Regions from separate parts of the Parageobacillus sp. G301 genome, predicted to be linked through region 1. Evidence: riboswitches for the same ligand, from Rfam matches in the RefSeq annotation. Region 1 holds a riboswitch; each other region holds the start of a gene.

The links. A riboswitch is a leader RNA that binds a small molecule or an ion and turns the genes downstream of it on or off. The one in region 1 is predicted to bind S-adenosylmethionine.
Region 2: linked by a shared signal. The riboswitch ahead of QSJ37_RS04110 (Na+/H+ antiporter NhaC family protein) and the one ahead of QSJ37_RS11505 (methionine ABC transporter ATP-binding protein) in region 1 are both predicted to bind S-adenosylmethionine.
Region 3: linked by a shared signal. The riboswitch ahead of metK (methionine adenosyltransferase) and the one ahead of QSJ37_RS11505 (methionine ABC transporter ATP-binding protein) in region 1 are both predicted to bind S-adenosylmethionine.
Region 4: linked by a shared signal. The riboswitch ahead of mtnW (2,3-diketo-5-methylthiopentyl-1-phosphate enolase) and the one ahead of QSJ37_RS11505 (methionine ABC transporter ATP-binding protein) in region 1 are both predicted to bind S-adenosylmethionine.

What each region holds. Positions count from the first base shown of each region.
Region 1 covers NZ_BSDB01000002.1:565,379-567,582, forward strand. Annotated here, with positions in the region: gene QSJ37_RS11500 (O-acetylhomoserine aminocarboxypropyltransferase/cysteine synthase family protein) at 1-783, shown strand, start outside; SAM riboswitch class I at 915-1,023, shown strand; gene QSJ37_RS11505 (methionine ABC transporter ATP-binding protein) at 1,119-2,147, shown strand; gene QSJ37_RS11510 (methionine ABC transporter permease) at 2,137-2,204, shown strand, end outside.
Region 2 covers NZ_BSDB01000001.1:797,804-800,007, forward strand. Annotated here, with positions in the region: gene QSJ37_RS04110 (Na+/H+ antiporter NhaC family protein) at 1-1,101, opposite strand, end outside; SAM riboswitch class I at 1,211-1,316, opposite strand; gene QSJ37_RS04115 (TetR/AcrR family transcriptional regulator) at 1,505-2,182, opposite strand; gene QSJ37_RS04120 (ABC transporter permease subunit) at 2,182-2,204, opposite strand, start outside.
Region 3 covers NZ_BSDB01000002.1:736,110-738,313, forward strand. Annotated here, with positions in the region: gene pckA (phosphoenolpyruvate carboxykinase (ATP)) at 1-827, opposite strand, end outside; SAM riboswitch class I at 1,013-1,127, shown strand; gene metK (methionine adenosyltransferase) at 1,308-2,204, shown strand, end outside.
Region 4 covers NZ_BSDB01000001.1:1,348,317-1,350,520, forward strand. Annotated here, with positions in the region: gene mtnX (2-hydroxy-3-keto-5-methylthiopentenyl-1-phosphate phosphatase) at 1-98, opposite strand, end outside; gene mtnW (2,3-diketo-5-methylthiopentyl-1-phosphate enolase) at 95-1,336, opposite strand; SAM riboswitch class I at 1,408-1,516, opposite strand; gene QSJ37_RS06855 (pyridoxal phosphate-dependent aminotransferase) at 1,619-2,204, opposite strand, start outside.

The DNA of each region.
Region 1 (2,204 bases):
GCGGGAATTCCGCTCATTATCGACAACACATTTGCCACTCCTTATTTGTGCAGACCAATTGAACATGGGGCGAATATCGTGATCCATTCCGCCACAAAATGGCTTGTTGGGAATGGGACGACCTTAGGCGGCATCATTGTTGATGGTGGTAATTTTGACTGGAATTCGCCGAAGTTTCCAGGATTTATTACTCCTGATCCAAGCTATCACAACATTGTGTATGCTGAGGCGTTTGGGCCTGCTGCATACATTGTCAAAGCTCGCGTGCAGTTGCTCCGCGATTTAGGTCCAGCGATTAGCCCATTTAATGCCTTTCAAATTCAGCTTGGTCTTGAAACATTGCATGTACGTATGAAAGAACATATTGCGAATACAAGAAAAATCGTCGAGTATTTAGATCGTCATCCAGCGATAGAGTGGGTGCTTTATCCAGAACATGACAGTCATCCAGCAAAAGAACTGGCGAAAAAATATTTGCCAAAAGGAGCTGGTTCCATCGTTGTATTTGGCGTAAAAGGCGGCAGAGAAGCAGGAGCGAAATTGATCAACAGTGTAAAATTATGGTCGCATGTTGCCAACGTTGGCGACGCGAAAAGTTTAATTATCCACCCGGCAAGCACCACACATCAACAGCTAAACGAAGAAGAACTAAAATCATCTGGAGTGACAGAAGATTTAGTTCGCTTATCTGTCGGCATCGAAAATGTCGATGACTTAATTGAAGATTTAGAACAGGCAATTGCGGCCGCTACCGGAATTACATCTGATGTTTCCGTCTCATAATCACAAGAAATGATAATCATGCCATTTTCCATAATTGACTATAAAATTTCCATTGACACTATTCGACATATAGTGATAAAATCACATTCGTAATTATTGAGAGATTTTAATTGAATAAAGTGCTTTTTGTGCTCTTATCAAGAGAGGTGGAGGGATGTGCCCAATGAAGCCCGGCAACCGTCAGCGTACTCGCTGAAATGGTGCCAATTCACACAAAGCGTCTGCTTTGAGAGATAAGAGACAGAACGGTAATCATTGCCTTTCTGTTCTCTTGAGCAGAAAGGTTTTCTTTTTGCGGCGAGCCGTCTTTTACATGAGGGAAGGTGGAAATGTGCATGATTACATTAGAAAACGTGACAAAAATATATGAAGCGGCCAATGGATCTGTAACAGCAGTGGATAATGTCTCTTTGCAAATTAAAGAAGGCGAAATTTTCGGAATCATCGGATATAGCGGGGCGGGAAAAAGTTCGTTAATCCGTCTCCTTAATGGATTGGAAAAACCGACAAAAGGGAAAGTTATTGTCGCTGGGCGGGATATTGCTAATATTAAAGGAAAGGAATTGCGAAAGGCCCGTCAGGAAATCGGAATGATTTTTCAGCATTTTAATTTATTATGGTCAAGAACGGTTCGCGAAAACATTGCGTTTCCATTAGAAATTGCCGGTGTACCGAAAGAACAGCGGAAAAAACGGGTAGACGAGTTAATTCAGCTTGTTGGTTTGCAAGGAAGAGAAAATGCCTATCCGTCACAGCTTAGCGGCGGGCAAAAGCAGCGCGTCGGCATCGCGCGCGCTTTGGCGAACAATCCAAAAGTGTTATTGTGCGATGAGGCGACATCCGCGCTAGACCCGCAGACAACCGATTCCATTTTGGAACTTTTGGTGGATATTAATAAGCGTTTAGGATTGACAATTGTATTAATTACCCATGAAATGCACGTGATTCGTAAAATTTGCAACCGCGTTGCAGTGATGGAAAACGGAAAAATTGTTGAACAAGGAGAAGTGCTGCAAGTGTTCCGGCAGCCAAAGCAGGAGATTACGAAACGATTTGTGCGGCAAGTTGTTGAACCAGAGGAAACCAAAGAAACGATTACCCATCTGCTCGATAAATATCCGAACGGAACGGTTATCCAATTGACGTTCGTCGGGGAAGCTGCTGAGCAGCCGCTGATCGCCAATGTCGTGCGCCAGTTTCAAGTGGATGCAAATATTTTACAAGGGAAAATTTCACAAACTCATCAAGGCGCCTACGGTGTGCTGTTTGTTCATATGGATGGGGAAAAAGAGGAAGTGGCCCGTGCGATCGATTATATTCGCCAGCAGCAAGTGGCAGTGGAGGTGATCACAAATGCTCTCTAGCCTCTTGCCGAACGTAGAATGGGATATGATTTGGGCGGCTACGGTTGAGACGCTTTA
Region 2 (2,204 bases), on a different contig from region 1:
GCTGGCAGATTTACGCGGATCAATGTCATATTGATCAGCAATGTTTTTTGCAAGTGGACCAGCAATTAAAATGGAGATCGTATTGTTTGCTGTTGAAAGATTTGTTAAGCTCACTAATCCCGCGATGCCGAATTGTGCCCCTTTTTTTGACTTTACATTTCTTGTTACTAATTGAAGTAAATAATCGATTCCACCGTTATGTTTAATGACTTCCACCATACCGGAAATTAAGATCGCAAGCAATGACAATTCCTGCATTCCGGCGACCCCGTCACCGATGGCTTGAATGAGGCCCATTGCACTGTAGCTTCCATCAAGAAGACCGATGATTCCTGCTAATAAAATACCGCCTGCTAACACGACTAGTACATTAACGCCCATTAATGCTGTTATTAATACACCAAGGTAAGGTAAAATTTTCATCCAATTAAAAGATTGATTCGTAATTTCCGCTTGCTCTCCAGCAGTAATGGCCCAGAAAAGAACGATGGTGATGATTGCCGCTGGTAAAACAATGAAAAAGTTCACCTTAAACTTTTCTTTCATTCTTGTATTTTGTGTACGAACTGCCGCAATCGTTGTATCAGAGATAAAAGATAGGTTATCTCCAAACATAGCACCGCCAATGACAGCTGCCATAGATAATGCCAAAGAAATATCGGTTTGTTCACTAATTCCGACTCCAATCGGCGCTAACGCTACAATCGTTCCCATGGACGTTCCCATCGAAATGGAGATAAAACATCCAATGACAAATAAACCGGCTATTAATAAATTTTGCGGAACAACGGAAAGAGCCAAATTAACCGTTGATTCAACAGCCCCCATTTTTTTAGTTACTTCCGAAAATGCTCCTGCTAATAAGAAAATGATGACCATTAACATGACATCGGCATTTCCAGCCCCTTTTGTGAACACTTCCACTTTCTTCGTTAAAGACTCTTTCCGATTCATCATCAACGAAATACTTGCCGCAATCAAAATTGCTACAATGACTGGAAATTTATAAAAATCGCCTGTAACCACGCCTGCACCAATGAACAACACTAAAAAGATCACAAACGGAAATAACGCAAATAGATTGCCTTTTCTTAACTCCACTCTTTCCACCTCATTTTATGTTTTTTTGAAGGAGCTTTCCACTTAGAGAAAAGGCCTCTTCTTATCTGAACATAAGAAGAGGCCTTATACGTATCTATATAAGAAACCCTTCTTATCTTTCAAGCACAATGCTTGCTGGATTTGGCACAGCACTCGAAAACGAGTCCGCTGCCGAGACTTCTTCGGGCCAGTCCCTCCGCCTCTCTAGATAAGAAGATGAGCGGTTGTATTTCGTTATATAAAACAAATAAAAGATTACAACATATTCATCTATTGTGCAATACACTTTGATAATGTCTTATTTTTAAATAATTTTAAATAAATCTTAAAATTATACTTGTGTAACATTAATAATATGCAAAAATCCCGTAGCAAAACGCCACGGGAAAAGAAATCAAAAACTCTATTCTGGTTTATAGATTCCATATTTAATAATCTTAAGATATTCATTCAGTTCCCTTATCAAAGACTCCACACCACTCATGACATCCATTTGCTTATTTTTGTATATAGCCATATACTTATTAGACAGCTGTTCGGCAATCAACATGGTCATGCGGATCACGGTATCCACGGAAATATCCTCTCTAAGTTTTTCCGTTTGGATCAGATCTTTAATATAGACATGCTTCAGCAAAAAATCTTCCTGATAAGCTTCGTAATGTTTCTTAATAATTTCTTCCATTTCCTTCTTTACTGCCACTGGAGGATTAGTAAAGGCATCCGTAATAAACTGAGTTTCTTGGAGATACTGAACCGTTAGTTTTTGTTTCAACAGGACGATTTCTTTGATCCTTTCAAAGAAATCATCAGATTGGATTTTTTCCATTTCTTCCATTGCTAGTTCCGTCAGAAAGTCCTTCACATAATTCACTAAATAAAGGTATAAGTTTTTCTTGCTCTTAAAATAATGAAAAAGTATTCCCTTGGAAATTCCCGCCCGTCTCGTAATAACATCTGTAGAGGTCTTTTCATAACCATTCTTCACAAATTCCTCGATGGCCACTTTGATGATCAAGTCTTTTTTCTCTTTAGGCTGCTTTTCAAATGCTGAATACAATTTTAACACCTCTAATTTCATTAGACTGCAATATCTTTCTTTT
Region 3 (2,204 bases), 170 kb from region 1:
TTGATGCATTTTGCATAGCAACCGCCTTCGATATTAAAGATGCCGCGGTTGGACCAGCCGTGTTCGTCATCACCAATAAGACGGCGGTTTGGATCGGCGGAAAGCGTCGTTTTTCCCGTGCCGGATAGACCAAAGAATAATGCGACATCCCCTTCTTTACCGACGTTTGCCGAACAATGCATCGATAAAATTCCTTGTTCTGGGAGCAGGTAATTCATCACAGTGAAAATCGATTTTTTCATTTCGCCAGCATATTCTGTGCCACCGATTAGCACGATCCGCCGTTCAAAAGAAATAATGATAAATGTTTCCGATCTTGTTCCATCAACGGCAGGATCTGCTTTAAAGTTTGGTGCGCAAATAACGGTGAATTCCGCTTTGTGTGTTTGCAGTTCTTCCGCTGTTGGGCGAATAAATAGTTGATGTGCAAATAAATTTTGCCACGCAAATTCATTAATGACTTGGATAGGTAAGCGGTATTTGGGATCAGCGCCGGCAAATCCTTTAAAAACAAATATTTCATCTTTTTTCATTAAATAGTCAATTACCTTATTGTATAAGTTTTCGAAAACTTCTTCAGAAATCGGCTGGTTCGTCGTCCCCCAATCGATTTTTGATTTCGTCGAAGCTTCTTCTACAATGTATTTATCTTTTGGAGAGCGACCTGTATATTTTCCTGTCGTTACCGCAACTGCTCCGGTAGCTGTCAACCGACCTTCATTTCGTTGCAACACTTTTTCTACAAGCTGTGCTACCGATAAATTATGAAACACATTTGGCTGTTGTAATAATGTGGTAAGTTTACTTGTCATATTAGCGACTCCCATGTACAAAACCTTCCTTTTTATTGAAATGGTCTCCTTCAAATAGTATAACACATTTTTATTATTAGTCCATACTATTTGTGACAATTTCTTTTCTTTTATTTTTCTCATTTTTGTTCATAAAAAAATTGTCTAATTTTGTTGACTTTCTTTATTTAATTACGATATGATAACTCATTGAACGGATACTCTTATCCCGAGCCGGTGGAGGGACAGGCCCGATGAAACCCAGCAACCGTCACAACTGGAAATGTGTGAAATGGTGCTAACCTGTGGCAAGGCAACGTCCTTGAGCGATAAGAGTGAAAGGAGCAATATGATTGCAATGACCTTTCCTCAAAATTACAGGAAAGGTTTTTTTATATGTCTATGTGTCAAGATATATAAAAGCTATAATAAAAGGGAATGAGTACCGTATCATCTGCAGTTTGCAGGAATACAATATTTAGACGTTCGATTATGAAAAGAGGAGGAAACTGACGAATGTCAAAAAAAAGACGTTTATTTACTTCGGAATCTGTAACGGAAGGTCATCCTGACAAAATTTGTGACCAAATTTCCGATGCCATTTTAGATGCCATTTTAGAGAAGGACCCGAATGCTCGCGTCGCATGCGAAACGAGCGTTACAACAGGGCTTGTGCTCGTAAGTGGAGAAATTACGACATCAACATATGTAGATATCCCGAAAATCGTCCGCGATACGGTTCGCGAAATTGGCTATACTCGTGCGAAATATGGTTTTGATGCCGATACTTGTGCTGTATTGACATCGATTGACGAACAGTCTCCAGATATCGCAATGGGAGTCGATAAGGCGTTAGAAGCCCGCGAAGGTCAGATGACTGACGAGGAAATTGAAGCAATCGGTGCTGGAGACCAAGGGTTAATGTTTGGATTTGCTTGCAATGAAACGAAAGAATTAATGCCGCTTCCGATTTCGTTAGCGCATCGTTTGGCACGCCGTTTGTCAGAAGTGCGGAAAGAAGCCATTTTGCCATATTTGCGTCCAGATGGCAAAACACAAGTAACAGTAGAATACGATGAAAATGGAAAACCAGTGCGTATCGATACGATCGTTGTATCAGCGCAACATCATCCGGAAATTACACAAGAACAAATTGAGCGCGATATTAAAGAACATGTCATTAAGCCGGTTGTACCAGCAGAACTGATCGATGAAAACACAAAATATTTTATTAACCCGACAGGTCGTTTCGTCATCGGCGGACCTCAAGGCGACGCTGGCTTAACAGGACGGAAAATTATCGTTGACACATATGGCGGTTATGCTCGCCATGGCGGCGGTGCGTTTTCTGGTAAAGACCCTACAAAAGTAGACCGCTCTGCAGCCTATGCAGCGCGTTATGTAGCGAAAAAC
Region 4 (2,204 bases), on a different contig from region 1:
TCCCATTCCGGCGGCGCAAACCGTTTCATAATCGCGATAATGTTGTCATTGTCTGTAATCGTCCCATCAAAATCACAAAAGATGATTGGTTTTGTCATGATGTCACCTCTACTGCGCCCCATAAGTCAATCGCCTTTCGCAACGCCTCATTTTCGCGCGCTGCTTCATGAAGCGATTTTCCGGCAAGAGCCGCATCAATCGCAGCGCGAAATGCTCTGCCGCCACCTGCTGCTCCGTCTGGATGTCCATGTATGCCGCCGCCTGCATTGACGATGCTATCTATGCCAAAATCGCGGAACAATAATGGCACAAGCCCTGGATGAATGCCGGCTGACGGAACCGGGAACGACCGTTTAAACGGCTCCTTATCATTCGTCAACTCTGCGGCAATGCCAAGCGCCTCTTCTTTATCAAGGGCAACGCTTCCGTATGGCGATGGAAAAAGCACAAAATCCGCACCAACAAGGCGAAGCAATTTGCCAAGCAGCAAGGATGCTTTTATTCCGTAAAACTCCGATGGAGTAAGCGCCCCGCTGAATGCCGGATGAGCCATGATCGGAATGGTGATCTCATCATCTTCGCGCAACCCTTGGAGCACATCCAAACCGTACGCAAATACGTTAAATAACAATACATCGGCACCTAATTCGACTGCGCGTTTTGCTTTCTCTTTCAATTCGAACGTTTTTCCAGTCAAGTTCACCGCATATAACGTCCGTTTTCCTGTCTTTTCGTACACTTCGTTTAACACCGCTTTTCCAGCCGTAATTCGCTTTTCAAACGGCGTTAATTCGTTTTCAAACAAAATTTCATCGTCTTTAACGAGATCGACCCCGCCGAGCGCTTGTTGTTTCAGCTGCTCGGATAAATATGTTAAATCGCGGCCGATCATCCCTTTAAAAATGCTCATCAGAAGCGGACGTTCATATACACCCACTTTTTTGCGGATTTCGTCAATGCCAAAACGCGGGCCAGGAAACTGTCTTTTCCATTCGTCGGAAAACGTTAAATCTAGCAATCTCACTTCTCCATCCAGCGACAATTTGCCAAACACCGTCGTTAAAAGCGCCGGAATATCCGCGCTAAAGTTTAAGCTCGGGTATGCAATGCGAACGATTCCCCTCTTCAATCGTTTTCCAAAGTAACGGTTGGCGCGTTCGTTCTCCTCGAGTTCTTGTACGCTTACAACTACTCCTTTATGCTTGCGCAATTGTTCCTGCTCAAGAAGCGGCAAATCCGTCCACGAACCAACGGTCAACCCAAGCGCAATTCCTTCCGCCTTTTTCTCTAAATCTTTTTCATCGTGAATAAGATATGTGGCAATTACTTGACTCATGATCATCCCTCTTTTCTGTTCATCCATCAAAAAAACCTCTTCATAAGAAGAGGCTTTATTTATTCACGCTCTTCTTATCTCTCAGCGTTTCCGCTGCAAGAATTAGCACCGTGCTTAACCGTCGTTAAGCCGGTTGCCGGGCTTCATTGGGCTTGTCCCTCCGCCTGCTCTTGATAAGAATGCTTGCAATATCGTATTCACTTTTCAAACTATTCGCGCTCGAAAATTTAATTTGAATTATGACAGTATTTTTTCGCTCTGTCAATCATTTTTTAACCCATTTTAGAAAAGACCAAGCTTCGAAATCCGTTCCGCCGCTTCTTGCAGGCGGGATTCGCTTGTTAATAACCCAACTCGCACATATCCTTCTCCATGCTTGCCAAATCCAATTCCCGGCGCGACAACGACATGCGCTTTTTCCAGCAAATAATCGGAAAAACGTTCCGATGTCCATCCGTTCGGCACCGGAAGCCACGCAAAAAATGAACCTTTTGGGGCGTCGACATCCCAGCCAATTTGCCGCAACGCGTCAATAAGCGTATTGCGCCGCGATTCATACAGCGCGACAAGCTCTTCCACGCAGCGCTGCGAAGAAAGCAATGCGGTTGCCGCCGCTTCTTGAACAGCGCCAAACAAACTCACATATAAATGGTCTTGCAGCAAGTTAATCGCCGCAATCACGCTCTCATTTCCAACGGCAAACGCCACGCGCCAGCCCGCCATATTATATGTTTTGGAGAATGTATAAATTTCAACGCCAATTTCTTTTGCCCCCTCTGCTTGAAGAAAGCTGACCGGTTTTTTTCCGTCAAAGCCAATCGCACCGTAAGCAAAATCATGAACGACGCAAATTCCGTGTTTTGCGGCA